2 regions of the Amycolatopsis sp. NPDC045836 genome follow, and region 1 is predicted to be linked to the other one. Evidence: predicted binding sites of a transcription regulator. Region 1 holds the regulator's gene; the other holds the start of a gene.
What was found. Region 1 encodes HspR, which represses chaperone genes until heat shock. Its sites were predicted from a motif close to ANNTTGAGTNNNNNNNACTCAANNT; they were not measured.
Positions count from the first base shown of each region.

Region 2: a site for HspR is predicted at 8,163-8,187, ahead of AC07EG_RS15145 (adenylate cyclase). Genes of this name have one in related genera too.

Region 1 is NZ_JBWKKF010000009.1:9,258-24,089, forward strand. It holds gene clpB (ATP-dependent chaperone ClpB) at 1-928, opposite strand, end outside; gene AC07EG_RS18700 (MarR family winged helix-turn-helix transcriptional regulator) at 1,046-1,510, opposite strand; gene AC07EG_RS18705 (globin domain-containing protein) at 1,905-3,080, shown strand; gene AC07EG_RS18710 (heat shock protein transcriptional repressor HspR) at 3,210-3,650, opposite strand; gene dnaJ (molecular chaperone DnaJ) at 3,652-4,824, opposite strand; gene grpE (nucleotide exchange factor GrpE) at 4,852-5,598, opposite strand; gene dnaK (molecular chaperone DnaK) at 5,595-7,478, opposite strand; gene AC07EG_RS18730 (alpha/beta hydrolase) at 7,613-8,992, opposite strand; gene AC07EG_RS18735 (DUF4097 family beta strand repeat-containing protein) at 8,989-9,654, opposite strand; gene AC07EG_RS18740 (DUF4097 family beta strand repeat-containing protein) at 9,678-10,451, opposite strand; gene AC07EG_RS18745 (YbhB/YbcL family Raf kinase inhibitor-like protein) at 10,617-11,150, shown strand; gene AC07EG_RS18750 (serine hydrolase domain-containing protein) at 11,162-12,106, opposite strand; gene AC07EG_RS18755 (TetR/AcrR family transcriptional regulator) at 12,106-12,666, opposite strand; gene AC07EG_RS18760 (DMT family transporter) at 12,672-12,998, opposite strand; gene AC07EG_RS18765 ((Fe-S)-binding protein) at 13,151-14,832, shown strand, end outside.
Region 2 is NZ_JBWKKF010000007.1:170,446-185,277, reverse strand. It holds gene AC07EG_RS15190 (ABC transporter ATP-binding protein) at 1-1,685, opposite strand, end outside; gene AC07EG_RS15185 (alpha/beta hydrolase) at 1,687-2,586, opposite strand; gene AC07EG_RS15180 (PucR family transcriptional regulator) at 2,682-3,716, shown strand; gene AC07EG_RS15175 (RNA polymerase sigma-70 factor) at 3,688-4,605, opposite strand; gene AC07EG_RS15170 (carboxymuconolactone decarboxylase family protein) at 4,745-5,230, shown strand; gene AC07EG_RS15165 (class I SAM-dependent methyltransferase) at 5,220-5,912, opposite strand; gene AC07EG_RS15160 (DUF3072 domain-containing protein) at 6,001-6,201, opposite strand; gene AC07EG_RS15155 (hypothetical protein) at 6,321-6,752, shown strand; gene AC07EG_RS15150 (FAD-binding oxidoreductase) at 6,739-8,037, opposite strand; gene AC07EG_RS15145 (adenylate cyclase) at 8,188-9,183, shown strand; gene AC07EG_RS15140 (hypothetical protein) at 9,187-10,161, shown strand; gene AC07EG_RS15135 (adenylosuccinate synthetase) at 10,158-11,306, shown strand; gene AC07EG_RS15130 (NUDIX domain-containing protein) at 11,303-11,935, shown strand; gene AC07EG_RS15125 (HAD family hydrolase) at 12,393-12,977, shown strand; gene AC07EG_RS15120 (hypothetical protein) at 12,914-13,225, opposite strand; gene AC07EG_RS15115 (MerR family transcriptional regulator) at 13,255-13,974, opposite strand; gene AC07EG_RS15110 (terpene synthase family protein) at 14,045-14,832, opposite strand, start outside.

The sequences.
Region 1 (14,832 bases):
GCTCACCGCGGGCGAGCATCGGCTTGATCATGTTGCCCGCGTCCATCGCGCCTTCACCGGTGGCACCGGCGCCGACGATGGTGTGCAGCTCGTCGATGAAGGTGACCACCCGGCCGGCCGAGTCGGTGATCTCCTTGAGCACGGCCTTGAGCCGTTCCTCGAACTCACCGCGGAACTTGGCACCGGCCACCATGGACCCGAGGTCGAGCGCGACCACGCGCTTGCCGCGCAGCGACTCCGGCACGTCCCCGGCGACGATGCGCTGGGCGAGCCCCTCGACGATGGCCGTCTTGCCGACGCCCGGCTCACCGATCAGCACCGGGTTGTTCTTGGTCCGGCGCGAGAGCACCTGCACCACGCGGCGGATCTCGGTGTCGCGGCCGATCACCGGGTCCAGCTCACCCGCGCGGGCGCGGGCGGTCAGGTCGACGCCGTACTTCTCCAGCGCCTTGAACGTGCCCTCCGGGTCCGGGCTGGTGATCCGGGCCGAACCGCGGACCGCGGTGAACGCCTCGCGCAGCGCGTCCGGCGTGGCGCCGTGGCGCTTGAGCAGGTCGGCCACCTGCCCGCCCTCCGCGGCCAGGCCGACCATCAGGTGCTCGGTGGAGACGTACTCGTCGCCGAGTTCGGTGGCCAGCTTCTGCGCGCGGGTGATCGACTTGACCGCGTGGGTGTCGAACTGGGGCTGCGAAACGGTGGCGCCGACCGCGGACGGCAGCGCCTGGGTGATCGGCTCCAGCTCCTTGTGCACCTGCTCCGGGTCCGCCCCGACCGCGGTCAGCAGCGGTCCGGCGAGCCCCTCGCCCTGGGCCAGCAGCGCGCCGAGCAGGTGGGCCGGCGCGATGTCCGGGTTGCCGGCGACCGTCGCCGCCTGCGCCGCGGACGAGATCGCCTGCTGGGTCTTCGTGGTCGGGTTGAAAGCGTCCATCCCTCACCTCATGTCGTGCGTCGCCTGACGCCAGCCTTCCCAAAAAGTCTTCGACATGCACAACGTCAAGAAACTTGAGTCTGTTCCGCTCAACCCCGACTTTGACGAAGTTCCAGGTCAGCGGGCCGCGGAACGCTTGGCGAGGGTGTCGCGGAGGCTCTCGTTGGCGGCTTTCAGCCGTTCGGTGAGCGCGTCCAGCTCGCCGGGGGCCCAGTCGGCCAGCGCGTCGGTGAGGAAGTCGGTGTACTGGCGGCGCCAGCGCACCAGTTCCTCCTCGCCCCGTTCGGACACGCGGATCAACGCCGCGCGGCCGTCCTCCGGGGCCGGTCGGCGTTCGATCAGGCCGGCGGCGGTCAGCTGGGCCACCTGGCGGCTGACCACGGACACGTCCACCATGCGCCGCTTCGCCAGCTCCGACGGCCGCGTTTCCCCGAGCTGGGCGAGTTCGGCGAGCAACCAGGCCGAGGCGGGGTGCAGCCCGTGCTGGGCCTGCCACAGGTGCGTGGTCCACGCCTGCTGCAACTGCGCGTTCACTTTGAGTTGCCGTACCAATTCGAGTGCGGCCTCATCTGAGGGACCCATCGGGGCCAGCCTTCCCGTCGCCCGGCCGGGGAAACAATCCGGGGGTTACTAGTTGTATCTTGCAACTAGTTTATCAGTGATCCATCACACGGCCGACGGACGCAAGTTGACCCGGACGGAGCAACGCCCGGCGGCTTTTCCCGCGTTGTGACTACCCTCCGACAGAGACCACTGGCCCGTTTACCTCGATCGACTTATTCCGAAAGGGGGAATATTCCCTACGTCGACACCCCTGGGTCAGGCCGCTGGCCTGCCCCGGTCGGCGGAACCCAGAGCTGCGCGCATTAATGAATAATCCAGGCCACAATCGGCGAGCGGACCACTGGACCACCGGTCCCCGCCGCCACCGCCGACCACGATCCGCAACCGGACCAGGAGCCGACACCCGCCAGCGATGACAGCAGAACCGGTCAGCCCAGTACCCAGGACCTCCTCCACCAGGGAGGCACCGCCCGCCGTCGCGGCGATGGTGCGGTTGATCCGTGACACCTGGGCGAAGGCCGAGCCGCACACACCGGAGATCTCCCAGTTCTTCTACGGCATGCTGTTCACCCTCGCGCCGGCCACCAGGGACTTCTTCCCGATCAACATGGAGGTCCAGCGGGGGCGGCTGGTGCGCGCGCTGGTGCACATCGTGCAGATGGTGGACCGGCCGGACGACCTGGTGCCGTTCCTGCGCCAGCTGGGGCGCGACCACCGCAAGTTCGGCGTCATCCCGAACCACTACGAGGCGGTCGGCACCGCGTTGCTCGCCGCGCTGAAGACGCAGCTCGGGCCGGACTGGACGCCCGAGGTGGAGCGGGCGTGGGCGGAGGCGTTCACCATCATCGCGCGGGCCATGCAGGAGGCCGCCGCGGCCGACCGGCACCCGGGTTCGTGGACCGCGACCGTGGCCGGGCACCGGCGGCTGACCTGGGACCTGGCGCTGGTGCTGGTGGAGCCGGACAGCCCGGTGCCGTACCAGGCCGGCCAGTACCTCAGCGTCGAAGTGCCGCAGCGGCCGCGGCTGTGGCGGTACCTGTCCCCGGCGAACGCCCCGCGTGACGACGGTTCGATCGAGTTCCACATCCGCGCGGTCGAGGGCGGCTGGGTGTCCCGCGCCATCGTCAGCCACACCGCCGAAGGCGACCGGTGGCGCCTCGGCCCGCCGCTCGGGCGGCTGACCGTCGACCGGGAGTCCGGCCGGGACGTGCTGATGATCGCCGGTGGCACCGGGGTGGCCCCGCTGCGCGCGATGCTCGACGAGCTGGCGCAGTGGGGTGAGAACCCGAAGGTGAAGCTGTTCTACGGGGGCCGCGACCGCGAGGACCTGTACGACCTGGAGGAACTGCGTTCGCTGGCCGCGGTGAACCCGTGGCTGACCGTGGTGCCGGTGGTGGAGAACAACCCCGGCCTGCCCGGCTTCGAGCACGGCACGCTGGCCGAGGTGGTCACCAAGTACGGCGCGTGGCCGAAGCACGACGTGCTGGTCTCGGGTTCGCCCGCGATGATCCGGGCGACGGTCTCGCGCATGCTGGTCGCCGGCACGGCGCTGGACCAGATCAAGTACGACCCGTTCACCATCGACTGAACGGCGGCGACCCCGGGGGATCGGGTCGCCGCCGCTGGACTGGGGTTTCGGCATCACCACTGTGACCTTCGGCCGGTGACGCGGGGAACTCGATGGCCTGAAGGTGGGGTTTGCGGAGCCGAGAGTCGGTCAGCGGTGGGGGCGGCTGGGGCGCCACACGACCAGGGCGGTCTGGTTCCGCATGGGGACCAGGTCCTTGCGGTACGAGGCGTGCACGGCGGCAGCGGCCTGTTCCGCGGCGGCGTAGGCGGCGGCCAGTTCCTCGGTCAGTTCCGAGACCCGCGAACGCAGGGCATCGACCTCGTTCTCCAGGTCGATGATGCGCTTGATCCCGGCGAGGTTGACGCCGTCCTCCTGCGAGAGCCGCTGCACCTCGCGCAGCAGGGCGATGTCCCGCAGCGAGTACCGCCTGCCGCCCCCGGCCGTGCGGCCGGGGGAGACCAGGCCCTGGCGGTCGTAGGACCGCAGGGTCTGCGCGTGCAGCCCGGAGAGCTGGGCGGCCACGGAGATCACGAAGACCGGGGTGTCCTCGTCCTGTGGCAGGCCACCCGGCGGCGAAGAACCGAACATCTCAGCTCCGTTCCCTGATCAGCGCGGTGATCTCCGGGCGCGGGTCGTGCTGCGCGGAGACCTCCGCGTAACTCTCCAGTGCCGCCCGCGCCTGGTCGTCCAGCCGGGCAGGCACCGCCACCTGCAGGGTGACCAGCAGATCGCCCTGGGTGCCGTCTCGTTTGGTGATGCCCTTGCCGCGCACCCGCAGCACCCGCCCGCTCGCGGTGCCCGCCGGCACCTTGACCGAGACCTTGCCGTCGAGGGTCGGCACCGTGATGGTCCCACCCAGCGCCAGTTCGGTGAAGTTCACCGGCACGGTGATGGTCAGATCATTGCCCGATCGGCCGAACACCGCGTGCGGTGCCACGTGCACCCGGACGTAGAGGTCGCCCGGCTGCGCGCCGCCCCGGCCCGGCTCGCCCTGCCCGGCCAGCCGGATGCGCTGGTCGTCGTCCACCCCGGCGGGGATCCGCACGGTCAGCGTGCGGGTGCGGGTGCTGATGCCCTCGCCACCGCACTCACCGCACGGGTTGTCGATGATGGTGCCGCGGCCACGGCACTCCCGGCACGGCTCCGAGAAGGCGAACGCCCCCTGGCTCCGGCTGACCAGCCCCGACCCACCGCAGTTGCCGCAGGTCCGCGGGGTGGTGCCGGGCTTGGCGCCGTTGCCACCGCAGGTGCCGCAGGTCGCCGGGCTGGACAGGCGCAGCGGCAGGGTCGCGCCCTTGACCGCCTCGACGAAGTCGATCCGGACGTCGGTCTCCACGTCGGCGCCGCGTTGCGCGCGGTTCGCCGTGGCACCGGCGGCCCCGCGACGGCCGAACAGGCCGCCGAGGATGTCACCGAGGCCACCGAAACCCCCGCCTTGCCCGGCGGCGTTTCCGAAGATGTCGCCGAAGTCGGTGCCACCGGCTCCGCCGCCTCCGGGAAACCCGAAACCCCCGGGGCCGCCCGCCCCGAACAGGCGCCTGGCCTCGTCGTACTCCTTGCGCTTGGTGCCGTCCGAGAGCACGCCGTAGGCCTCGGACACCGCCTTGAACTTCTTCTCGGCCTCGGCGTTGCCCGCGTTGGCGTCGGGGTGGTTCTCCTTCGCCAGCTTGCGGTACGCCTTCTTGATCTCGTCCGCGGAGGCGTCGGAGGAGACGCCCAACTCACGGTAGAAATCCTTGCCGATCCACTCCCGAGCACTCATCGGGCGTCTCCTCCCTCCGGGTCGTCGCTAGCGACTGTTCTCATCAAGGGGCAGCTCACCGGACTGCGTGGCGTCCAGCTCCGGCGCCACTTCGGCGACCGGCTCCGCGGCCGGTGCCGGGGCCGCGGCTGGTTCGTGGTCGGTGACCCCGACCAGCGCCGCCCGCAGCACCCGCTCGCCGAAGCGGTAGCCCCGGCGCATCACCAGGGTCACCGTCGGACCGTCCACCTCGGACGAAGTGTTGTGCTGCACCGCCTCGTGCACGCTCGGGTCGAAGGGCTCGCCCTCCGCGCCGAACGGCTCGAGCCCGGCCCGCTGCAGGCTGGCCACCAGCTTGTCGGCCACCGCCTTGAACGCGCCGGTGAGGTCGCCGTGCTGCTCGGCCCGCTCGAGGTCGTCGAGCAGCGGCAGCAGGTCGCCGACCACCGCGGCCTTCGCCCCGCTGACCACCTGCTCGCGGTCGCGGTCCACCCGGCGCCGGTAGTTGGTGTACTCGGCCTGGAGCCGCTGGAGGTCCGCGGTGCGTTCCTCCAGCTGCTTCTCCAGGTCGGACACCGGCGCCACGGCTTCGTCGACCAGTGACTCCCCGAGCGAGGGACCGGCGTGCTTGCCAGCCACGGGCGCTTCCTCCTCCTCGAGCACCGGCTGCTCCCGCAGCTCACCGGTCACCGGGTCGATCTTGCGGCGATCGCGCACCACGACTCGCGGCTCCTCTGGCTCCGCGCCGGTCCCGTGCCGGGGACCCTCGGAGTTTTCGCGATTCGCGTGGGTCACTTCTTCTCGCCCTCCGCGCCCTTCTTGTCGTCCTCGTCGACGATCTCGGCGTCGACCACGTCGTCCGCCTTGCCGGAGGCCGACCCGGCCGACCCGGCGGAGGCACCAGCCGCGTCCCCGGCGGCTTCCTGGGCGGCGTTCGCGTTGGCGTAGAGCGCGGTGCCCAGCTCCTGCGAAGCGCTGTTCAGCTTCTCGATGGACTCGCGGATCTTGGCCGTGTCGGTGCCCTTGAGCGCCTCGTTCGCCTCGTCGATCGCGGACTTGACCTTGCCCTTCAGCTCGTCGGGCAGCTTGTCCTCGTTGTCCTTGACGAACTTCTCGGTCTGGTAGACCAGCGTCTCCGCCTGGTTGCGGGTCTCCGCCTCCTCGCGGCGCTTCTTGTCCTCTTCGGCGTGCGCCTCGGCGTCCTTGACCATGCGGTCGATGTCCTCCTTCGGCAGCGCGGAGCCGCCGGTGATGGTCATCGACTGTTCCTTGTTGGTGCCGAGATCCTTCGCGGTCACGTGCACGATGCCGTTGGCGTCGATGTCGAAGGTGACCTCGATCTGCGGCACCCCGCGCGGCGCCGGCGGCAGCCCGGTCAGCTCGAACATGCCGAGCTTCTTGTTGTGCGCGGCGATCTCGCGCTCACCCTGGAATACCTGGATCTGCACCGAGGGCTGGTTGTCGTCGGCGGTGGAGAAGATCTCCGAGCGCTTGGTCGGAATGGTGGTGTTGCGCTCGATGAGCTTGGTGAACACCCCGCCCTTGGTCTCGATGCCCAGCGACAGCGGGGTCACGTCGAGCAGCAGGACGTCCTTGACCTCGCCCTTGAGCACACCGGCCTGCAGCGCCGCACCGACCGCGACGACCTCGTCCGGGTTCACGCCCTTGTTCGGCTCGCGGCCGCCGGTCAGCTCCTTGACCAGGTCGGACACCGCGGGCATGCGGGTGGAACCACCGACGAGCACCACGTGGTCGATGTCGCCGACGCTGATGCCGGCGTCGCGGATGACGTTGTTGAACGGCTGGCGGGTGCGCTCGAGCAGGTCGTTGGTGATCCGCTGGAACTCCGCCCTGGACAGCGTCTCGTCCAGGAACAGCGGGTTCTTGTCCGCGTCCACGGTGATGTAGGGCAGGTTGATGCTGGCGCTGTTCGAGCTGGACAGCTCGATCTTCGCCTTCTCCGCCGCCTCGCGGATGCGCTGCAGCGCCATCTTGTCCTTGGTCAGGTCGATGCCGCTGGAGGACTTGAACTTGTCGACCAGCCAGCTGACGATGCGCTCGTCCCAGTCGTCACCACCGAGGTGGTTGTCACCGGAGGTGGCGCGGACCTCGACCACGCCTTCGCCGATCTCCAGCAGGGAGACGTCGAAGGTGCCGCCACCGAGGTCGAAGACCAGGATGGTCTGCTCCTTCTCGCCCTTGTCCAAGCCGTAGGCCAGGGCGGCCGCGGTCGGCTCGTTGACGATGCGGAGCACGTTCAGCCCGGCGATCTGGCCGGCTTCCTTGGTGGCCTGCCGCTGCGCGTCCTCGAAGTACGCGGGCACGGTGATCACCGCGTCGGTGATCTCCTCACCGAGGTAGGACTCGGCGTCGCGCTTGAGCTTCATCAGCACGCGCGCGCTGATCTCCTGCGAGGTGTAGTGCTTGCCGTCGATCTCGGTCTTCCAGTCGGTACCGATGTGCCGCTTCACCGAGCGGATCGTCCGGTCGACGTTGGTGACGGCCTGGTTCTTCGCGGGCTGCCCGGTCAGCACTTCACCGTTCTTGGCGAAGGCGACGATGGACGGGGTGGTCCGCGACCCTTCCGAGTTGGCGATGACCGTCGGCTCGCCGCCCTCCAGGACGGCGACGACCGAGTTGGTCGTACCGAGGTCGATGCCGACCGCTCGCGCCATGGTTCGTTCCCTCTCTCTGTGCTTCTGGATCGTGCGCCCGCCGTGGTTGAGCGGTGCTCACTCAAGTTCTAACCGGAGCCGCTCCGCTTCGTCAACCTGGACTTGAGCGGGGGCGGCTCAACCTTTCTGCTGGCTCAACGTACCGGGCTCGCCGGTTGTTCCCGGCAGGTGGCACCGGTTTCCGGGAGCGTGCCGCCGACCAGGTAGTCCGAGGCCCGCTGCCGGGCGCACGGCGAGTGGAGCAGGGCCGCGTGGCCGTCCCGCTCGTCGACCAGCAGGCGGCTGCCGTCGATGCGGCGGCTCAGGCTCTCCGCCCAGCGCAGCGGCGTGGCGGGGTCGTGCGTGCCGCCGATCACCAGCACCGGCGGGGTGCCCGTCACCCGGCGGTGCGCGGGCGGGTTGCGCGGTGGGACCGGCCACCCGGCGCACCCCGTGGCCATCTCCCACAACTCGGAGTACCGCCAGGTGCGCGGCGCCACCCGCCGCAGCTCCTCGGCCCACCGCCGGTGGCTGCCCGGGGTGAGCGCGGCGGGGAAGTCCTGGCAGGCGACCGCGCGGTAGGAGCCGTACTCCGGCGCGTTGAACCGCGCGGCCTCCAGCAGCGGACCGGTGTCCCCCGCGTCGGCCGCCGCAAGCGCTTGCGCCAGCTGCGGCCAGGCCGCTTTGAGGTTCAGGTAGCCGTAGAAGCCGTCGGTCAGGTCTTCGGCATCGGCCCTGGTCATCAGCCGGTCGAACTGGTCGCGGCACCCGGCGCAGGTGGCGAAGAAGCGGTTGGCGGAATCCTCGATGGCGATGGCCTCGTCCCGGGCCGCGACCGGGGTCGGCAGCGCGTGGTCCACCGGTGCGTCGAGCACCATGGCCCGGACGTGCCGCGGGTACAGGTCGGCGTACAGCTCCCCGATCTCGGTCCCGTACGACATGCCGTAGTAGGAGATCCGCTCCTCGCCGAGCCCCCGCCGCAACGCCTCGAAGTCCCTGGCGACGCTGAGCGTGTCGACGTGCCCGAGCAGCGGGCCGGTGCGGTCGAGGCAGTCCTGCCCCGCCCTGCGGTTGGCCGCGACGAGCCTGCCGAAGTCGCCGAACCGGCTGACCGCCGGGTCGTGCAGCGAAGCCCGGTCGCACCGAACCGGCGAGCTGTGCCCGGCCCCGCGCGGGTCCAGCCCGACCAGGTCGAACCGCTCGGCCAGCACCGCGCCCTCCGGCGTGCCGGCGACCATGCCGTTGTAGGCCACCACGTCCACCGCCGAGCCACCCGGCCCGCCGGGGTTGACCAGCAGCGAACCGAGCCGGTTGCCCCGGTCGCGGGCCGGGGTCCGGTTGACCGCCAGGTCGATCCGGGGACCGTCCGGCCGGGACCAGTCCAGCGGCACGCGCAAGGTGGCGCACTCCAGGCCGGGCGGGGTCTGCGGCGTCGCGCAGGGCTGCCAGTCGAGGCCACCCGCCGCCCCCTGCGCGGCGGGTGCCGCGAACACCGTCAACCCCAGAACGGCCGCCCCGGACAGGGCGCGGATCATGCGGTGCGCACCGTCACGTCACCGGCCGACGCCTTGATGTCCAGCGCGTGCGGGGCGTCCGGGGTGCTCGGCACGGAGACGTCCGACCGGCCCGCGTTCGACTCCGTGTGGACCCGGTACGTGCCCTGCGGCACGGTGACCGTGACACTGCCCGCGCTCGCCTTCACCCGAGCGTCGGCGGCCGTGGCCAGGCCGATCTCGACGTCCCCCGCCGAGGCCTCCACCTCGGCCGATCCGGCGATCCGGTCGAGCACCACCCGCCCGGCCGCCGCCCGCACGTCGGTCGCCCCCGCCCCGGTGACGTACACGTCGCCCGCGGCGGCGCTGCCGGTGACCGGCAACGCGGCCGGGATGACCACGTCGTAGTCCACCGAGCAGTCGTTCCCGCACTTGTCCAGCACCAGCGTGTCGCCCTCGACCCGGTGCGACCGGCCCGGCTTGCCGCCGCGGTAGTGGACGTCGCGCCGCAGCGAAACCGGCGCTCCCGGCTCGACCCGGATGCGCACCTCCCCGGCGGCCACGTCGAAGCGCACCTTGCTGATCTGCTCCGGCACCGGTGAGCCGTCGCTGAAGCGCTCCTCCGGCTCCATGACGTCGCACCCGGCCAGCACCAGCGCCGACACCGACAACCCGGCCAGCACCAGGCCCGTTTTCCCGATCACCCCGTGATCCCCTTCGCTCTCGTTCAGACCTGGCGGACGACGACGTTGCCGCTGTCGGTGTCGAGCTGCAGCAGCACGGTGGCGGTGCCACCCCCGGTCGGGATCGAGATGTCCCGGTCACCGCTGTCGGTGCTGCCCTCCACCCGGTACGACCCGGCAGGCACGGCGACCTCGACGTCACCGCTGTCGGCGTGCGCCCGGACCTCCTGCGCGGCGGCCATGGTCAGCTCGACGTTCCCGGAATCCGTCTCCGCGTCGACCCGGCCCTTGAGCCCGGTCCCGGTGATGTGCCCCGAGTCCGCCACGACCTTGACCGCGGCCCCGATGCCGGCGAGCGTGACGTCCCCCGAAGAAACCCGCACGGTCACCGGACCCGCCACGTCCCGCACGTCGACGTGGCCGGAATCGGCGGACACGTCCGCCCCGGCCACCCCGGCCAGGGTGATCTCGCCGGAGTCCGCGTGCCCCGACACCACGGTTCCGACCGGCACGGTCACGTCGTAGTCCACCGAGCACCAGTTGCCGCAGTCGGCGAGCACCAGCTCGTCCCCCTCGACCGAGTAGCTCGCGCCCGGCTCCCCCCACCGGTACTCGAAGCGCTGGACCACCGTGCTCCGCGCCACGTCCGCGGTGCGGATGTGCACGCTCCCCGAGTCACCGGCGATGCGGACCCGCTGGATCCGCTCGTCCACCTGGCCCGTCGCCTCGCTCGTCGACGGCCACCACCACCCGAACCCGATCGCCGCTCCGGCCACGATCAACGCGATACCGCCGATGGCTAGCCCAGGCCGCGCCATTGAGTCCTCCCCGTGCAGGTTTCTTCTGCGGGAAACGCTAAGGCGCGCGGGGGCCGCGGGGCATCCGGGTGAACCCCCTAATGTCCCCTGAGGTTGTCCCTACCCCGCCCGGGGGCGGTGGCGCCGATAGCCTGTGGCCGTTGCCGACGTAGGAGGAGGATCCGCATGCCTCAACCGCCCAACCCGTACGACTTCCTGCCCGCGGTGCCGGGGTTCACCGTGCGCAGCGGCGACCTGGCCGAGGGCGCCGCGCTGGCCACGCCGCAGCTCAGCGGCATCTTCGGGGCCGGCGGCGACGACGTCTCGCCGGAGCTGTCGTGGGAGGGCTTCCCCGCGGAGACCAAGAGCTTCGCGGTCACCTGCTACGACCCCGACGCCCCCACCGCCAGCGGGTTCTGGCACTGGGCCGTGTTCAACATCCCGGCCACGGTGACCTCCCTGCCCACCGACGCGGGCAAGCACCCGGAACCCGTGCCCGGCGCGGTGACCCTGAAGAACGACGGCGGCCTCAACCGCTTCCTCGGGGCCGCCCCGCCGCCGGGGCACGGGCCGCACCGGTACATCTTCACCGTGCACGCCGTCGGGGTGGAAGCACTGGACATCCCGGACACCGCCACCCCCGCCTTCCTCGGTTTCAACCTGTTCTCGAACACCGTCGGCCGGGCCCACCTGACCGGCACCCACGAGAACAGGGGCTGAGCCCCCGTTCGTCAGCCGTGGACGCGGTCCTCCCCGCCGGGAGCCGCGTCCACGGCTTCGGCGAGCAGGGCCGAGAGCGCCATGACCCCGCCCGCGTTGGCGATGGCGGTGCAGGTGGTCCCGGCGGCCGGCCGGTGCACGCTGCGGAAGTTGATGCCCGCGTCGCCGCCCTGCATCGCCGCGCCACCGTCGACCGGCCGGCAGCCGAGGCCCTCGGAGAGCAGGTACTCCGGGTCGGCCAGGATCCGGCCGCCGAGCAGGGCCCGCCAGAACTGGTGGATGTCGCCGGCGGTCGAGTAGAGGCCGCCGTCACCGTGGCCGTGCACCGGGACCTCCAGCACGTTCGTCCGGCCGTCGGCCAGGTATCCGGTCGCCGCGGTGCCCGGCAGGTCGTCGGTGCGCAGGAAACCGGTGTCGCGGAGCCCAGCCGGGCCGCACACCCGCTGCTGGACCAGTTCCGGGAACGGCGTCCCGGTGATCCGCTCCGCGAGCACGGCCAGCAGCACGTAACCGCCGTTGTTGTAGGAAACCCGTTCGCCGGGCGGGAAGTCGGCGGGCAGCCCGGCCATCGCCGCCAGGTAGTCCGAAGTGGACGCGAGCAGGCACTGGCCCGGTGGCGGGCCGGCGTCGTCCGGGCAGTAGTCGCCGATGCCGGCGGTGTGCCGCAGCAGGTGCCCGGCGGTCACCCCGGGGTGCACCAGCGGGAGTTCGCCGCCCAGCACCGAGCGCACCGTCGTCCGCTCGTCGAACGCACCCGCCTCGATCAGCGAGAGCACGGTCGCCGCGGTGAACGCCTTGGTACCGCTGGCGAGCGCGAAGCGCGTCGCCAGCGTGTTCGGCACCCGGTGCGCCCGGTGCGCGAAGCCGTAGGCCCCCGCGAACACCGTCTCGCCGCCCCGGTCCGCCCGCAGCACGCCGGAGAAACCGTGCCGCCGCACCGCTTCGTCGATCTCCATCAGTGCGGTTTCAGCAGGTAGTCGACCACCGGCCGCAGCTCCTCGGCCGACGGTGGTTCGTCGTCGATCAGCCCCTGCACCAGCAGGCCGTCGATACCGGCGAGGAACACCCTGAACGCCACCTCGTCATCGTGCCGGACCATCGAGGTGAGCACGTCCAGCCAGCGCCGGGCGGCGGGGCGCAGTTCCGGGCGGCGCGCGGCGAGCAGGTACAGCTCGTACTCGGCCATGGTGCGCCCGCGCCGCGGCCCGAGCGCCTCGGCGAGCAGCGACGCGACCTCCTCGGCACCGCGGCTGCCGCGTGAGCGCGCGCGGTCGATCATCCAGTACACCTCGGTGGCCATGTCGCGGGCGCACGAGATGAGCGTGGCGATCAGCAGGTCGTCCAGGCTGTCGAAGTGGTAGGTGGTCGAGGTGAGCGGGACCCCGGCCTCGGCGGCCACGGTGCGGTGGGTGACCCCGGCGACGCCGTCGCGTTCGATCACCCGCAGCGTGGCGTCGATCAGCTCCGCCCGCCGCTTCTCCCCGCGTGCCTTCCGGCCGTCCGTCTGCCGCTTCACCGCCGTCAATGCGCCCGTCCCAGTTCCAGCAGCACCACACCGGCCATCACCAGCACCAGCCCGGCACCCATGGTCCAGTTGAAGCCCTCGTCGAGGAAGATCGCGCCGATCAGGGCGACCAGCGCGACCCCGGCGGCGGCCCAGATGGCGTACGCGACGCCGATCGGCAGCCCGGCCTTGAGCACCATGGCGAGCATCGCGAAGGCGAGCCCGTAGCCGGCCACGACGATCACCGAGGGGATCGGCTTCGAGAAGCCGTCGGAGAGCTTCAGTGAGATCGTGGCGGTTACCTCGCCCACGATGGCGATGGCCAGGAGTAGGTACGCGCCCATGTCGGCAAAACTACCGGAACGATCGTCCCGGTAACCAGCGAGTTCTGCGCCACATCAGTGGGACTTCTCGCGCGCCAATTGGTTACTGATGAGTAATCAGCGCTACCCTCCTCGCACCACCACACGCCAGATGAACCCCGGAGGCCCCCGACATGGGTGCTGTACAGCTCACGCTCGGGCTGATCGCCGTCGCGGTCAGCCTGGTCGCCTGGAGCATGTTCGTCGTCACGATCGTGCGCTTCGTCAGGATCATCCGCCTCGGCCAGCCGGACCCGACCCGCAACGGGCCGTTCGGGCCGCGGATGAAAACGCTGGTCAAGGAGTTCGCCGCGCACACGCGGATGAACAAGCTCAAGCACGTCGGCCCGTGGCACTGGCTGGTGATGTGGGGCTTCCTGATCGGCTCGATGGCGCTGTTCGAAGCCTACGGTGAGGTCTTCGTGCCGACCTGGGGCTGGCCGATCCTGGACCACTGGTCGCTGTGGCACCTGCTGATGGAGGTCCTCGGCGTCGGCACCATCGTCGGCGGGCTGGCGCTGGCGGTCATCCGCCAGCGGAACCACCCCCGCCGCGCCGACCGGGTGTCCCGGTTCGCCGGCTCGAACTTCCGCCAGGCGTACTTCGTCGAGTTCATCGTGGTCTTCGAGGGCATCGGCATCCTCGGCGTGCGGGCGGCCAAGTCCGCGCTCGGCTCCCACGACCTGCCGACCTGGGCGGCCTTCGTCTCCGAGCCGCTGGGCGACCTGCTGCCCGCCAGCCCCACCCTGGTCTCGGTGTTCGCCTTCATCAAGCTGATGGGCGCGATGGTCTGGGTCTGGGTGGTGGCCAGGAACATGACCATGGGCGTGGCCTGGCACCGGTTCAGCGCCTTCCCCAACATCTACTTCAAGCGCGAGGACGACGGCGGGGTCGCGCTGGGCGCGCTCAAGCCGATGATGAGCGACGGCAAGCCGCTCGACTTCGAGGAGGCCGACCCGGAGAAGGACGTCTTCGGGGCGGGCAAGATCGAGGACTTCAGCTGGAAGGGCTGGCTGGACTTCACCACCTGCACCGAGTGCGGCCGTTGCCAGTCGCAGTGCCCGGCGTGGAACACCGGCAAGCCGCTGTCGCCGAAGCTGGTGATCACGCAGCTGCGCGACCACGCCTACGCGAAGGCGCCGTACCTGCTCGCCGGCGGCCGCAAGGACGTCACCGGGGAAGAGGTCGGCCTGACCGGGGACAACCCGCACGCCGGGATCGACGTGCTGGCGCTGGCGGAGGCCGAGCGCCCGCTGATCGGCGGTCCGGACGAGCTGGGTGTGATCGACCCCGAGGTGCTGTGGTCGTGCACCAGCTGCGGGGCCTGCGTGGAGCAGTGCCCGGTGGACATCGAGCACGTGGACCACATCGTCGACATGCGCCGCTACCAGGTGATGATCGAGTCGAACTTCCCGTCCGAGCTGAACGGGATGTTCAAGAACCTGGAGAACAAGGGCAATCCGTGGGGCCAGAACGCCAAGGACCGGCTGGCCTGGGCGGAGGACCTGGACTTCGAGGTGCCGGTGTTCGACGGGGAGTTCGGCGACACCGAGTACCTGTTCTGGGTGGGCTGCGCGGGTGCCTTCGAGGACCGCGCCAAGAAGACCACCCGCGCGGTGGCCGAGCTGCTGCACATGGCGGACGTCAAGTACACCGTGCTCGGCCCGGAGGAGACCTGCACCGGTGACCCGGCGCGGCGCGCGGGCAACGAGTTCGTCTTCCAGATGCTCGCGCAGCAGAACGTCGAGGTGCTGAACTCGGTGTTCGAGGACGTGGAGCCGCTCAAGCGCAAGATCGTGGTGACCTGCGCGCACTG
Region 2 (14,832 bases), on a different contig from region 1:
AGTTCGGCGGGTGCCCCGCGCTCGGTGACGACCCCGTCCTCGAGCACCACGACGGTGTCGGCGTCGGCGACGGTTTCCAGCCGGTGGGCGATCACCAGCACCGTCCGGTCGCCCGCCAGCTCCGCCAGCGCGGTGCGCACGGCCTGCTCGGTCTGCGGGTCGGCGAAGGCGGTCGCCTCGTCGAGCACCAGGACCGGGGTGTCGGCGAGCAGCGCTCGGGCGAGCGAAATCCGTTGCGCCTCACCGCCGGAGAGCCGGACGTCCTCGCCGACGACCGTGTCGTACCCGTGCGGTAGTTCCAGGATGCGGTCGTGGATGTTCGCCAGCCGGGCGGCGCGGACCACGTCGTCCCGGCCCGCCCGCGGGACCGCCAGCGCGATGTTGTCCGCGATGGACGCGCGGAGCAGGCGGACGTCCTGGAAGACGAAGGAAACCAGCCGGTGCAGCCGTTCGCTGCCGATCCGGTGCAGCTCCACCCCGCCGAGCCGCACCGACCCGTGGTCCGGGTCGAAGAACCGCGGCAGCAACTGCACCAGCGTGGACTTGCCGCTGCCCGACGGGCCGACGAGCGCGGTGACCGTGCCGGGTTCGAGCACCAGGTCGATGCCCCGCAGCACCTCGTGCCCGGGTTCGTAGCCGAACCGGACGCCCCGCAGCTCCACCCGGTGCCCTCGGGGTGCCTCCGGCCGGTCGGGTTCGGGCAACGGCGGCACGGCGAGCACCTCCCGGATCCGGCCGATCGCGCGCCGGGCGGTCTGCACGTCGTCGAACCCGTGGCCGAGCGCCGCCACCGGAGCGGTCAGCCCGAGGCCCAGCAGCAGGAACGGCAGCAGGTCCGCCGGGGCCAGGCCGCCGGAGCCGATCAGCACCGCACCGCCGATGAGCACGACCAGCAGCACGAACGGCGGGGACAGCGCCAGCTGCAGGCCCGCGGCGATCAGCGAGACCCCGCGCACCCACCGGAAGAAGATGCGGGCGTAGTCGTCGGCGGCGGTGAGGAACCGGCGGTGGGCGCGCCCGGTCCCGCCGAACGCCTTGACCACCGCGATGCCCTGCACGAACTCGACCACCGAACTGGTGATCCGGCCCATCGCCCCGTCGAACTCCGCCTGCTCGCGCAGCCGGGCCGGGGTCATCATCAGCGGGACCAGCGCCACCGCCAGCACCACCGGGATCAGCGTGATCAGCGTCAGCCGCCAGTCGACGGTGACCAGGTAGACCAGCGAGACCAGCGGCACCACGAAGGCGGAGACCAGCTCACCGGGGGCGTGGGCGATCAGCGGGTGCACGGCGCTCACGTCCGCCCCCACCACCTTCGCCAGTTCACCGGTCCGGCGCCCGGAAAGCCAGCCGATCGGCACGCGGCCGAGGTGCGCGGCCAGCCGCCGCCGGAACGACAGCTGCACCCGGCTGTCGAGCAGGTGCCCGATGCCGGAGGACGCCGCCGTGGCCAGCAGCCGCACCAGCAGGCCACCGGCTCCGGCCAGCACCACGAACCAGACGTGGCCGGGGTCGGCCGGACCGGGCGAGAGCAGGGTGCGGCCCAGTTCGACGACCGCGAGCAGCGGTGCCAGCCCCGCGACGGCGCCGATCACCTGCAGGAGCACCACGGCGGTGAAACCACGCACGTGCGGTCGCAGCAGCCCGGTCAGCGCGGTTGCCCCGGCGGTTTCGGTGTTGCCCACCTCAGCCCGCCAGCGCCCGGTTCAGCACCGCGCCGAGTTCGGCCAGCTGCCGCTGCGACACCTCGGCCGACAGGATCGCCTGCGAACCGTGGAAGGTGCCCGCCCACTGGTGCAGCTCGACCGACACCCCGGCTTCCAGCAGGCGCATCCCGTAGGCCAGGTCCTCGTCGCGGTTGGGGCAGAACTCCGCGGTGGCGATGTGCGCGGGTGGCAGGCCGGACAGGTCGGTGGCGCGCGCCGGCGCGGCGTACGGCGAGGCGGGCGCGCCGCCCAGGTAGTGCTGCCACGCCGCGGTCACCTTGTCGCGGTTCATCCACGGCGTCTCGGTGAAGTTCCGCGCCGACCACGACTGCTGCCGGTCGTCCAGCCCCGGCTGGTTGAGCAGCTGGAAGCAGATGCGCGGCCCCTGCTCGTCACGGGCCCGCAGGGTCAGCCCGGCGGCGAGGCCGGCGCCCGCGCTGTGCCCGCCGACCGCGATCCGATCGGGGTCGATGCCCAGTTCGGCCGCGTTCGCCGCGGCCCAGGTCAGCACCGCGTAGGCGTCGTCGAGCGCGGCTGGGAACGGGTGCTCGGGCGCCAGCCGGTAGCCCACCGAGAGCACCACCACCCCGGCGCTGTCCGCGAGCCGGATGGCCCACGGGTGCTCGGTGTCCACGTCACCCATCACCCACCCGCCGCCGTGCAGCCAGATGACCGCACCGCGGGTCGCCTGCTGCGGGCGGTAGATCCGCACCGGCACCTCCGGGTCACCGGGCACCAGCCGGTCCTCGATCGCCATGCCGGGGACCTCGGGCAGCGGAATGGCGGTGGCCAGCGCGGCGAAACCCTGCCGGTCGGTCACCGGGTCGGACAGGCTGGACTTGGGGAAGAGCGGGATGAACGCTTCGAGTTCGGGATCCATGACCACGATCCTGGCCAGGCGCGGACGGGAGTTCATCCGCCGCGCGTCGGGCATTCCGGCCCCGCGGCGCGACGATCGCCGCTTATCCTGCGGTCATGGAAGCATTGGCCGCGCGGTTGACGCAGCTGGACTCGGAGGCCGGGGGCGCGCTGCGCGTGGTGATGTTCTACGACACGCTGATGCGCCGCCGCGTCGACCTCCCGGCGCTGGCGCGGGCCTCGGCGGGCCTGGCCGAGTGCGTGGCGGGCATCCGGTTGCACGGCACCGGGCGCACGCTGCGCATGGCGCCCGGCGGCGGGGAGGCGACCGCGCCCGCCCGGGCGCCGTCGTCCACGCTGCCGATCACCCTCGACGGCGAGGAGATCGGGGTGGTCTGGCTGGAGCGCCCCGGCGCACCGCGGTTGCTCGACGAACTGGTGCTGGACCGGCTGGCCATCGCCACCGCCGGGGTCGTCGAGCGCTACGGTCCCGCCCGCACCACCATGGCCGATCCCGCGCTGGTCGAGCTGGTGATCAGCGCGGACAGCGACGAGGCGGCCAGGGACCGGGCCCTGCGGTTGCTGGGCTTCCCCGCCGACCTGCCGGTCCGCGTGCTCGCCGTGCGCACCGAACTGCCGCTCGACCGGGTCGCCGGCCTGGTCTGCCCCGGCCGTCCGGTGAAGGCGGCGTCGGTGGCCGACCTGGGCGTCATCCTGGCCACCGCGGTGGACCCGGCCCGGCTGCCCGCCGGGGTGCGCGCGGGCTTCGGCGCCGCCGACCGGCCCGAGCGGGCGTGGCCGGAAGCCCGCACGGCGCTGCGGTTCACCACCAGCCGCCAGCCGGTGGTGCACCACGCCGAGCTGGGGGTGCTGGCGCTGCTCGCGCAGGTGCCCGCCGACGCCGCGCGGGCCAACACCGACGTCACCGCGATCGCCCGGCTGGCGGACAACCCGGACGAGCTGGACACCCTGGACGTCTACTGCGCCACCGGTTCCCTCCGCCGGGCCGCCGACCGGCTCCACCTGCACCACAGCAGCGTCGCCCGGCGGCTCGAACAGCTCGGGAAGGCGCTGGGCTTCGACCTCACCGAGCCCGCCGGACTGCTGCGGGCCCGGCTCGCCCTCACCGCGTGGCGGCTCCTCGACGGCTGAGCACGGTCTCCTCGCGCATGTGCGACAGCTTCTCCGGATTGCGCACCGCGTAGAGCCCGGTGATCCGCCCTTCGTCGATCCGCACCGCCACCACCGTGTCGAGTTCGCCGCCGAGCTGGACGGTCAGCGCCGGGAAGCCGTTGACCTGGGCCGGCTGGAACGCGATCGCGTCCGCCACCCGGCCGAACCCCTTGACCAGCACGCGGGCCACCCGGTCGGCGCCGACCACGGGCTTCGGCACGGCCTGCACCACCCCGCCGCCGTCGCCGAGCAGCACCACGTCCGGCGCCAGGATGTCCAGCAGGCCCTGCAGGTCACCGGTTTCCACGGCGTGCTTGAACGCGTCGAGCGCGTTGCGCGTCTGGGCCGGGGAAACCGGGCCGCGCGGGCGGCGGGCGGCCACGTGCGCCCGTGCCCGGTGCGCGATCTGGCGGACCGCGGCCGGGCTCTTGTCCACGGCTTCGGCGATCTCGTCGTAGCCCAGCGCGAACACCTCACGCAGCACGAACACCGCGCGCTCGGTGGGCGCGAGCGTTTCCAGCACCAGCAGCATCGCCATCGAGACGCTGTCGGCCAGTTCGACGTCCTCGGCCACGTCGGGCGCGGTCAGCAGCGGCTCGGGCAGCCACGGGCCGACGTAGGACTCCTTGCGCCTGCCGAGCGTCCGCAGCCTGCCGAGCGCCTGGCGCGTGGTGATCCGGACCAGGTACGCACGCGGGTGCTGCACCGCGTCGAGGTCCACGTCCACCCAGCGCAGCCAGGTCTCCTGGAGCACGTCCTCGGCGTCGGCGGCCGAGCCGAGCATTTCGTAGGCGACGGTGAAGAGCAGGTTGCGGTGGGCGAGGAAAACCTCGGTGGCGGGGTCCGGGCGATCGTCCACTGCGGACATGGTCTTCCTCCTGGTGCTCGGTGCTGACCCCATCAGACACCGGACCACGCGGATTTGTGACAAGGGGGCGGTGTCACAGATCCGGGACCGGCGGCATCTGGTGGGCGTCCGATGCGGAACCCCAGGAAGGGATCAACCCATGGAACCCCGGTTCAACCTGTTCGAGAACGCGTTCGCGGTGAAGGCCGCCAAGCGGTTCGCCGCCGTCGCGCTGCTCATCGAGCAGTCGGCGCTGCCGAAGTCCACCCGTGAACTGGTGTCGCTGCGCGCCAGCCAGCTCAACGGCTGCGGCCAGTGCGTCGACATGCACACCAAGGAGGCCGCGGCGGCGGGGGAGACCCCGGTCCGGCTCCACCTGGTCGCCGCCTGGCGCGAGGCCACGGTGTTCACCGAGGCCGAACGGGCCGCGCTGGCGCTCACCGAGGAGGCCACCCGGCTCGCCGACGCGCACCGGGGCGTCTCCGACGAGACCTGGGCCCGGGTGCGCGAGCACCACGACGACGACCAGGTCGCCGCGCTGCTCTACCTGGTCGCGATGATCAACGCGGCGAACCGGCTCGGGGTGGTGACCCGGACGCCGGGTGGCGCCTACGAGCCGGGCATGTTCGCCGCGTTCACCGGCTGAGGTCCGGGAGGCCGGCGATCTCCCACAGCGCCAGCGCCTTGTCGGCGTACGCGCCGTTCTCCTCGGTGCAGCCCTCGAACAGCACCTCCAGCGGCTGCGGGAAGTCGAACGGCGCCCGGCGCAGGTTCAGCGGCCGCCAGTCGCCGGTGGCGATGTCGGTGTTGGCGGCCGTCTCCGGGAACGTGGTGGTGAGCAGGTACTTCGAGCCGCTGCGCCGGAGGTTGCCGAGCGCGCGCCGGATGTCGTCGTCGCTGAGGTGGACCAGGCAGTCGCGGCAGAGCACCAGATCCGCCGCGGGCAGCGGGTCGCTGGTCAGGTCGAGCACCCGGAACTCGCGTGCCGGGTCGTGCCCGAACCGGTCGGTGTTCCGGTCGACGAGTTCGGGCACGATGTCGGCACCGACGTACCGTTCGACGCCGAGGTCCACGCCGCTCAGCCAGCCGAAGTCCCCGCAGGGCAGGTCCAGCAGCGTCCGCACGCCGTGGCGGGCCAGCAGGTCCGGCAGCTTCGCCTGGAGGTCACGCGTCTGGCCGGCTTCGGAACCCGGTCCCGAGACCGATGCCGAGGCCCAGAGATTGGCCTGGAAGATGTAGCTGAACCGCTCCCGGTTGTCCATGCGTTCGAGCGCTTCGGCGTGCTGCCGGTAGTTCCGCTGCGCCACGGTGATCGGCCGATCGTCCATGCCTCCCACCATAGGCCGGGAAACGCCTGGGCTGCGGACGAACCGGGCGGGGTCACCGACAACCCGCGTCGGTGACCCCGCCTGCGGATCAGGAGTCGGCGGGCGCGCCGCGACCGGTCTGGCGCTGCAGCTCGTCGATGCGCCGGGAGGCCTCCACCTTGGTCAGGTTCTCCGGCACCTCCACCCCGGCTTCCTGGGCGAGCGTGCTCAGGTAGGAAGCCTGCGGCCCGGTCATCGGCTCGTCGCCCGTGGTCCAGTCGTCGGGGTCCTTCTCCGGTGTCTGGCTCATCGCACTTCCTTTCGTCGAACGCGGGTTCGACATACCCCGCCCCCGCGCATTCGACACCTGCCGGTTTTCCCCCGGTCCGGCCGATTGACCCCGCGTCCGGCGGCGGTTAGAACCACGGGATGAGCTTCCTCCCGGTGCTGCTCGCGGCCGGCCTGCTGGTCGCCGATCCCCACGCCGACGCCATCGCGCCCACCACCACCGCGGTGGTGCAGAACGGTGCCCGGGCGCTCGGCGCCCCGGACGGCCTCCACGCCACGGTGTCGGGGACCGCGAACACGCACGTGGTGTTCGACCTCGGTGCGGGGGAGGAGGGCACCGGTGACCTCCTGGTGCACTTCCACGGGTACGGCCTGGCCACGCAGACCACCGTGGACTTCCTCGACGGCGCCGGGCAGCAGGTCTCGACCGCGCCGCTGGCCATGATCGGCCTCGGGAACCGGACCGCCACCGTGGACAACCCCTCGTCCGCGCCCTACCGCTACGTCCGCATCCAAGCCGGTTTCGTGCTCAACCCGCTGCAGTTCGGCGTGGACGCCATCACCGCCGGCTGAGGAGTACCGGAACGTTGCTGCGGAAGGTGTTCGCCGGGTCGTGACGGCGTTTGACCTCCCGCAGCCGGGCCAGCGCGCCCGGGGTGAAGGCGTCGGCGGCGGATTCGCCCGGGTTCAGGAAGGTCAGCGGTTTGCGCCCGCTGGTGGGCAGGGCGCCGGCCAGCTCCTGTTGCCTGGCCGCGACTCCCGCGCCGGGCAGGCCGAACAGGTACAGCGCGTACGGCTCGGCCAGCGCGCCGTGCGGGCTGTCCGACGGCCGGGCCAGCGCTCCGCCCAGGTGCCGGAGCTGGGCGGTCATCACCGGCGCGATCGGCTCGGCCAGCAGGGTTTTGACGGTGACCTCGGACAGTTCGGTGAGCAGCTCACCACGGGACACCCCCGGCCCGGGGTCGGTGGGTTCGGCGGTGATGCCGCCGATCTCGGACACCGCCATGACCCGCCTGCTGTCGGAAACGGGCCGCGGCAGGTGGTCCAGCGCGGCGGTCAGCTCACGTGCCTCGGCCGCCGGGCCGAGGTGGGTGAGGTCGATCGCGACCATCGGTGCCGCACCGGGGAAGTGCAGCAGTTCCAGCCAGGCGGTCAGCTGCTCGGGGGCGGTGGCGGTCAGCTGCCGGTACGCCTCCGCGACCTCGGGGGCGTGCTCGGCGGTCCACCGCACCCGCCCGCCGTAGAGGTGCGGGGCCGGGTGCAGGACCAGTTCCACCGCGGTGACGACGGCGTAGTCGCCACCACCGCCGCGCAGCGCCCAGAACAGGTCGGGATCGGTCTCGGCGTCGACCCGCCGGGCACGTCCCGCGGCATCGACGATCTCGAAGGCGGTGACGCTGTCGGCGACCCAGCCGTGTGCTCGGCTGAACCAGCTCAACCCGCCGCCGAGGGCGACCCCGGTGACGCTGACCACCGGTGAACTGCCGGGCAGGCCGGTCAGGCCGTGCTCGGCCGCGGCGGCCTGCAGGCGCCCGGAGGGCACGCCGGCGCCGACGCGGGCCCGGCGGGTGACGGGATCGATCTCGATGGTGTCGAGCAGGCGGGTGCGCAGCAGGATGGCGCCGCCGGTGCGGCCCGTGGCACCGTGCCCGTTGGGCTGGGTGGCGATGCCGAGCCCGGCTCCGCGGGCGAACTCGACCAGTGCGGCGACGTCCTCGGCGTCGGCCGCCTCGACCACCGCCGCGGCGGGCTGCTCGACGGCGAGGTTCCAGGCGCGGCGGGCCGGGTCGAATCCCGGCTCACCCGGCAGCCAGACGCGGCCGCGGACGGTGGAACGCAGGGTGGACAGCTCGCTCATGGTCTTCCTTCTTTCCCGTGGTGCGGACTCCACCACGATCACCTGACGGGAGACCGCCAACAACGACGCTTTCCGCATCGATCGATAACCCAGCGGTTAACGATCAAGAACCGCTTGCCCGGGCAGGTAAGAGTCTTGTAGACTCAAACTATGCTCACCAGGGAAGACGCCGTGAAGGTGGTCGAAACGGCGACCGATGCCGCCGCGCTTTTCGCGGCCGATCCCGGCGCCGCTCATCGCCGGTACCGCGCGCTGGCGGCCGCTCTCCACCCCGACCGGAACCCCGGCGACCCGCGTGCCCACCAGGCGGCCGCGCGGCTCAACCGCTTCTACGACGAGTGGAAGCGCCAGGCCGTGACCACCGTCGCCACCGTCACCACGGCCACCGCGCGCTATTCGCTCACCCGCCCGCACGCGGTGGGCAGCATCGCCACGACCTACCGCACCACCGGCCCCCACCTGGTCAAGCTGGTGCGCAAGCCGTCGCTCAACCCGCTGCTCCACGCCGAATGGGCGGCGCTGCGCGCCCTGGACGACCTGACCGAGCAGCACCGCTGGCTGCGCCCGTACTACCCGCGCCTGATCGACACCTCGGGCCCGGTGCCCCGCGGCGAACGGGCGTTCACCGTGCTCGAACCGCTCATCGACGGCTTCACCACGCTCGCCGCGATCCGGGCGGCCTTCCCCGGCGGGCTCGACGGCCGGGACTACGCCTGGATGCACCGGCGCCTGCTGCGGGCCGTGGCGGGGGCGCACCGCGCCGGGGTGGTCCACGGCCACCTCACCCCGGACAACGTGCTGGTGCACCCGGAAGAACACGGCATCGTGCTCGTCGGCTGGTCCTTCGCCACCGGCGACGGTGAACTCCCGCTGGCCGCCGACGGATCCGTGCGGTACCCGCCTGAAGTCCACAATGGACAACCGGTCACCGCGGCCACCGACGTCCACATGCTGCACCGGATGATGCTGGACCTGCTGGCACCCGGCGAAAACCGCCAGCGCACCTTCGCCGGGTGGTGCGCCCAGGACGCACCCGCACAACGACCCGGCGCCGCCGACCTGCTCGGCGAATACGACGAACTGCTCGACGAGCTGTACGGGCCACGCACCTTCCGGCCCTTCGAAATCCCCGAGACAGGAGCCTGAACCATGGGATACGGACGCTGGGACGACAACGCCTACGCCGCGGCGAAGACCTTCCGCGCCGCCAAGGGCGAAGACGACTTCGGCTACACCGCCGGGCTGCGCGGCAGGCCGGCCACCGAGTGGAAGGTCGCACCGGCGCTGGACCCGCTGAACGCGGTCCGGGAGTGCCGTGATTCGGCCGACCACGCCGATTCGACCCCGATCGCGGTGCTGTTCGACGTCACCGGCTCGATGCGCCGGGTACCGCGGATCATGCAGGGCAAGCTCGGCAAGCTGCACGGGCTGGTCCAGCGCAAGGGTTACCTGGCCGATCCGCAGGTGCTCTTCGGGGCCATCGGCGACGCCGACAGCGACCGGGTCCCGTTGCAGATCGGGCAGTTCGAGTCCGACAACCGGATGGACGAGCAGCTGCGCACGATCTTCCTCGAAGGCGGAGGCGGCGGGCAGAAGAGCGAGTCCTACGAACTGGCCGCGTACTTCATGGCCCGGCACGTGGTCACCGACGCGTGGCGCAAACGCGGGCGCAAGGGCTACCTGTTCATCATCGGTGACGAGCTGAACAAGCCGGCCCTGCGGGCCGAGCACGTGCGGCGGGTCATCGGCGACGACGTCCGCCAGGACATCGACCCGGCTTCGGTGTACCGGGAACTGGCCCGCAAGTGGCACGTCTACTACGTGCTGCCCAACCAGTCCTCGTACTACCGCGACCCCGAGATCGAGGCGCACTGGAGCGGCCTGCTCGGGCAGAACTTCCTCAAGCTCGACGACCCCGGCGCGGTGTGCGAGCTGATCGCGGCCACGATCGGCACGGAGGAGCAGGTGGTCGACGTGGACCGGGCGCTGGCCGATCTGGCCGACGTCGGCTCGGCCGCGGAGGGCGCGGCGGTCGGCCGGGCGCTGGCGCACCGGGGTGCGGGTGCGGTGGTCACCTCGGCGGTGCCCGGCCCGGGTGGCCCGGACGACGTGGTGCTGCGGTGAACGGGCACGTGGTGGTGGTCGGGCTCGGGTTCGGCGACGAGGGCAAGGGCGCCGTGGTCGACGCCCTGTGCGCCGACCGGCCCACCACCGCGGTGATCCGGTTCAACGGCGGCGCGCAGGCCGCGCACAACGTGGTCGACGGCGGGCGGCACCACACGTTCAGCCAGTTCGGGGCGGGCACCTTCAGCGGGGTGCCCACCCACCTGTCGCGGTTCGTGCTGGTCGAGCCGTTCGCGCTGGCCACCGAGGCGCGGCAGCTCGAAGCCGCCGGGGTCCGGAACCCGCTCGCCCGGCTGAGCGTGGCCGGTGGGGCGCTGCTGACCACGCCGTTCCACATCCACGCCAACCGCGCGCGGGAGGACGCGCGTGGTGAGCGGCGGCACGGTTCGTGCGGGAAGGGCATCGGCGAGACCGTCTGGTACTCGCTGCGCCGACCGGGACAGGCGCCGACCGTCGCCGACTGCACCCGGCCCGAGGTGCTGCGGCGCAAGCTCGACGGCCTCGCCCGGTTCTACGCCCCGCTCGCCGCCCCCCGGCACGGCGTGGACGAACTCGTTGCGCTGTACCGGGATTTCGCCGCCGCGGTGCGGATCACCGACGACGAGGAGGCCGGGCGGCTGGCCGACCGCGGCCGGGTGGTGTTCGAAGGCGCGCAGGGGGTGCTGCTCGACGAGCACCACGGGTTCCACCCGCACACCACCTGGTCCACCACCACCCCGCACAACGCCCGCGCGCTGCTGGCCGGGCGCCCGCACACGGTGGTCGGCGTGACGCGCACCTACCACACCCGGCACGGCGCGGGCCCGTTCCCCACCGAGGACGCCGGTGTGCTGGCGCGGTACCCGGAGGTCCACAACGGCACCGGGGAATACCAGGGGGCCTGGCGCGCGGGCCACCTCGACGCCACGCTGCTGGACTACGCGATCGCGGTCTGCCAGGGCGTCGACGTGCTCGCGGTGACCCACCTCGACGCCGACCGGCCGCGGGTGGTGCCCGCGCCCGGCGCCCCGGCCGTTCCCCTCGGCGACCCGCTGGCGTGGTTCGGGGCCCGGCGGCCGGTCGCGATCGCCGGGTACGGGCCCGGCCGCGCCGACTACCGGGTGCTGGCACGCAGCGACCGGGCGCCGGTCACAATCGGTGCGTGATCGACTCGACGCCGGTGTCCGTGGACGTGCTGGTCCTGCGGTTCGACCCCGGGGCGCGGACCGTGCTGCTGGGGGTGGCCCCCCGGGCCGCCGAACCGTTCCGGGGGGAACTCGCGCTGCCCGGGGTGCTGCTCGGCCTGGGGGAGCGGCTGCGGGAGGCGGCGCGCCGGGCGGTGGTCACCAAGCTGGGCCTGCCCGCCGCCGCCCTGTCGGGGACCGGGCAGCTCACCACCTTCGACGAGCCCTCGCGTGATCCGCGTGGCCCGACCCTGTCCATCGCGCTGTGGGCGACCGCGACCGCCGGTGCGGAGGACGTGGTGTGGTGCCCGCTGGACGAGGTGCCGCCGCTGGCGTTCGACCACAACCGGATCGTGGCGGACTGCCGCCCGCTGCTGGCGGACCGCCTGTGGCGGGACGTCGCCTTCACCGCGGGGCTGATGGGGAACGGCTTCACCACCGCGCAGGCGCTGGACGCCACCGAGGCGCTGACCGGCGACCGGCCCTATCCGGCCAACCTGGGGCGGACCATGGAACGCCTGCCCGGCCTGCGGCGGACCGCCGAGCACGCCAGCGCCCAGCCCCGGGGTGGGCGGCCGCCGTCGTTGTGGCGGTGGGAGGGGGCTTTCTAGTTTGTTGGTGGTTTGGGGGTGTGTGTGGTTGGGGTCGGGTGGCCGGGGTGGGGGTGCTCGGCTTGTGGTGGAGTGTTGAGTGCATGAGCGTTCGGCTGCGGGGTGGGTGGCCGCCGTTGTTGTGGCGGTGGGAGGGGCTTTCTAGTTTGTTGGTGGTTTGGGGGTGTGTGGTTGGAGTCGGCCGGGGTGGGGGTGCTCGGCTTGTGGCGGACCGCCGAGCACGCCAGCGCCCAGCCCCGGGGTGGGCGGCCGCCGTCGTTGTGGCGGTGGGAGGGGCGCTCTAGTTCGTCGGTGGCTTGAAGACGTGCGTGGTCAAACCCGACCGGTCGGCGTGGAGCGGTGCTCGGCCTGCGGCGGACCGCCTGAACAGGTTGTCGCGCAGCTCCGGGGCGGTTCGTCAGCGGCTTGAAGACCGGCGTGGCCGGTACCGTGGCAGGAACCGACCGGGGAGGGTGTCATGCGGGTGGAGGACCGGCTCACCGAGTGCGACCACCTGCTGGTCGCCTTCGCCGGACCGGTGGCGGAGCTGCCCTCCACCAGGCCGATCGCCGAGCGGCTGCGGGTGCTGGTGGCCGGCGGGCGGCTACCCCGGCGGATCGCCCGCACCGGCGACCCGTTCGCCGTGCTCGACTACGCGGCCACGATCGGGCCCGCCACCGAGCGGGCGGTCCGCACCCAGCTGCGCCGACTGGAAGCCGAGCTGGTGGCCACCGCGCGGCCCGCGCCGGGCGTCGGTGAGGCGTTCGCGTCGATCGCCGCGGCGGGTACCCGGCTCACCGTGGTCAGCGGCCTGGCGGCCGAGGCGGTCCGCGCCTTCCTGGTGTTGCACGGCCTGGACGGGCACGTGCGTAACGTCGCCGGGCGGGACCACAGACCGTTGTCACAGGTGATCGCGTCAGGGGAGTCGTGCCTGTTCCTCGCCGGTGCGGGCGAAGAACTCGCCGCCGCCCGGGAGGCGGGGATCGAGGTCATCCGGTTTCAGCCGGGCAGCGGGAACAGCGCGGGCTGGCCGGGGTCGTCGGGCAAGCCGGTCAGGCGCTGACACTTGCGGCAGCTGACCGGCAGCGCGGTCGGCGTGATCTCCCCGCCCGAACCCAGCCCCGACCAGCCCTGGTGGCAGGCGGGCGCGGGCAGGGCCAAGCCGTTGAGCCAGTTCACCCAGCTGACCGCGTGCACCACCCCGGACCGCCCGATGTGCAGCCGGGCGCCGCTGAACAGCCGCTGCTGGTCGGCGGCGAAGCGCTCCGGATCGACCCGGGTCAACGGGAACAGCTCGATCGACTCGCTCATCCCGCCAGTATGACCCAAGCGCCGGCCCGTCAGTCCCGGAGCAGCTGGTGGACCCGGCGCATGACGTCGAGCTGGGCCGGGTGGTAGAGGTCCACGAGCGCCTTGCTGACCGTCTCCGCGGCGAACCGGGCGCCGCCCGGTGCCTCGGTGTTGATCTCCCGCAGCTGCGGGTACCGCTCGTGCAACCGGCGGACGCAGGGCGCCAGCCGTTCGGCCAGGTCCTGCCGGGTCGCCTCGCCGGCGTCCTCCGGCAGGTCGTCGAACTCGGTGGTCGCCGGATCGCTGGGCGCGTCCCGCAGGATGTCGGCGTAGTCCCGCAGGCTCTGCGGGCCGAGCACCCTGGTCAGCACGATCACGAACGAGCGGTCCGCCTCGGACAGCGGCGCCGCGGCGACCGGGGCGAGTTCGCTGGGCAGGCCGGCGGGTGCGGCCCGCCGCAGGATCAGGCCGAGTTCGACGCGGGCCCGCTGGAGGCGTTCGATGGTGGCGGCCAGTTCGGCGTCGAGGGTGCGCAGGGCTTCCTCCGGGTGCTCGTCGGCGTCGCCCATGGCGGCGATCTGGGACAGGGAGAACCCGAGGTCGGTGAGCCGCTTGATGCGCAGCACCCGGATGAGGTGGGCCACGCCGTACTGCTTGTAGCCGTTGGCGCGCCGCTCGGGCTCGGCGAGCAGGCCGACCTCGTGGTAGTGCCGCACCGCCCGCAGGCTGGTACCGGCCAGCTCGGCTATTTCGCGGGTGCTCCAGGCCACGCTTCCTCCTCCGCGGCGGGATCGGACGCCCCCAGTCAAAACCGTGCCGTAGCGGCACGGTCAAGCGCGCTCAGGAGGAGGTGGCGGTGAACAGCGCGCGGATCCGCTCCCGGTCCTCCGGGTCCGGCGTGTCACCGGCGCCGGAGTAGCGGGCGCTGTCCAGGTACCAGTCGTGGGTGCCGCGCATGAACTCCGCGAGCCCCCTGGCGCAGTCCGCGGCCAGCGCGGTTTGCGCCGCGGTCAGGCCGAGCCGGGCGCAGAGCCCGGGCAACCGGGCTTCGAGCTGCCGGAACCGGGTGACGTGCCGGTCGGCGAGGGTGGTCGTGCGGGTGATCGCCTCCGCCCGGGTGCAGCCGTGTTCGTGCTGGATGGCGTGCACCAGGTTGTAGTGCTCACCGTTTTCGGCGTCGTTGTCCAGTGAGCACACGTCGTTGCACCAAGTGCTCACGTCGGCGGCGATGTGCACCATCTCCTGGTAGCCGCTGCTGGCGTACAGCCGGTCGGGCAGCGTGCCCCCGGCGGCCACCTCGGCGAAGTCGAGGAACGGCAGGCAGCCGCCGGCGATGCGGCGGTTCGCGAGCAGTTCGGCCACCGGGGGCACGGTGCCCAGCAGGCGGTGGGTGGCCTGGTTGAGGATGGCGAAGAGGTACTGGTCGAGGTGCCAGCGGAAGCGGTGCCGCCAGGCCGCGGACGTGCGTGGTTCGGTGCGGGCCCACAGCTCCGCCCAGGCCGCGCCGATCGGGCCCGGCGCGGCGGGGCCGCCGGGGGCGAGCACGGCGCGGGCGGTCCGGCCGAGCCGGTCGGGGTCCTCGCCGTACTCGCTCCCGTCGACCAGGTCGTCCCAGTGGAACGACCAGG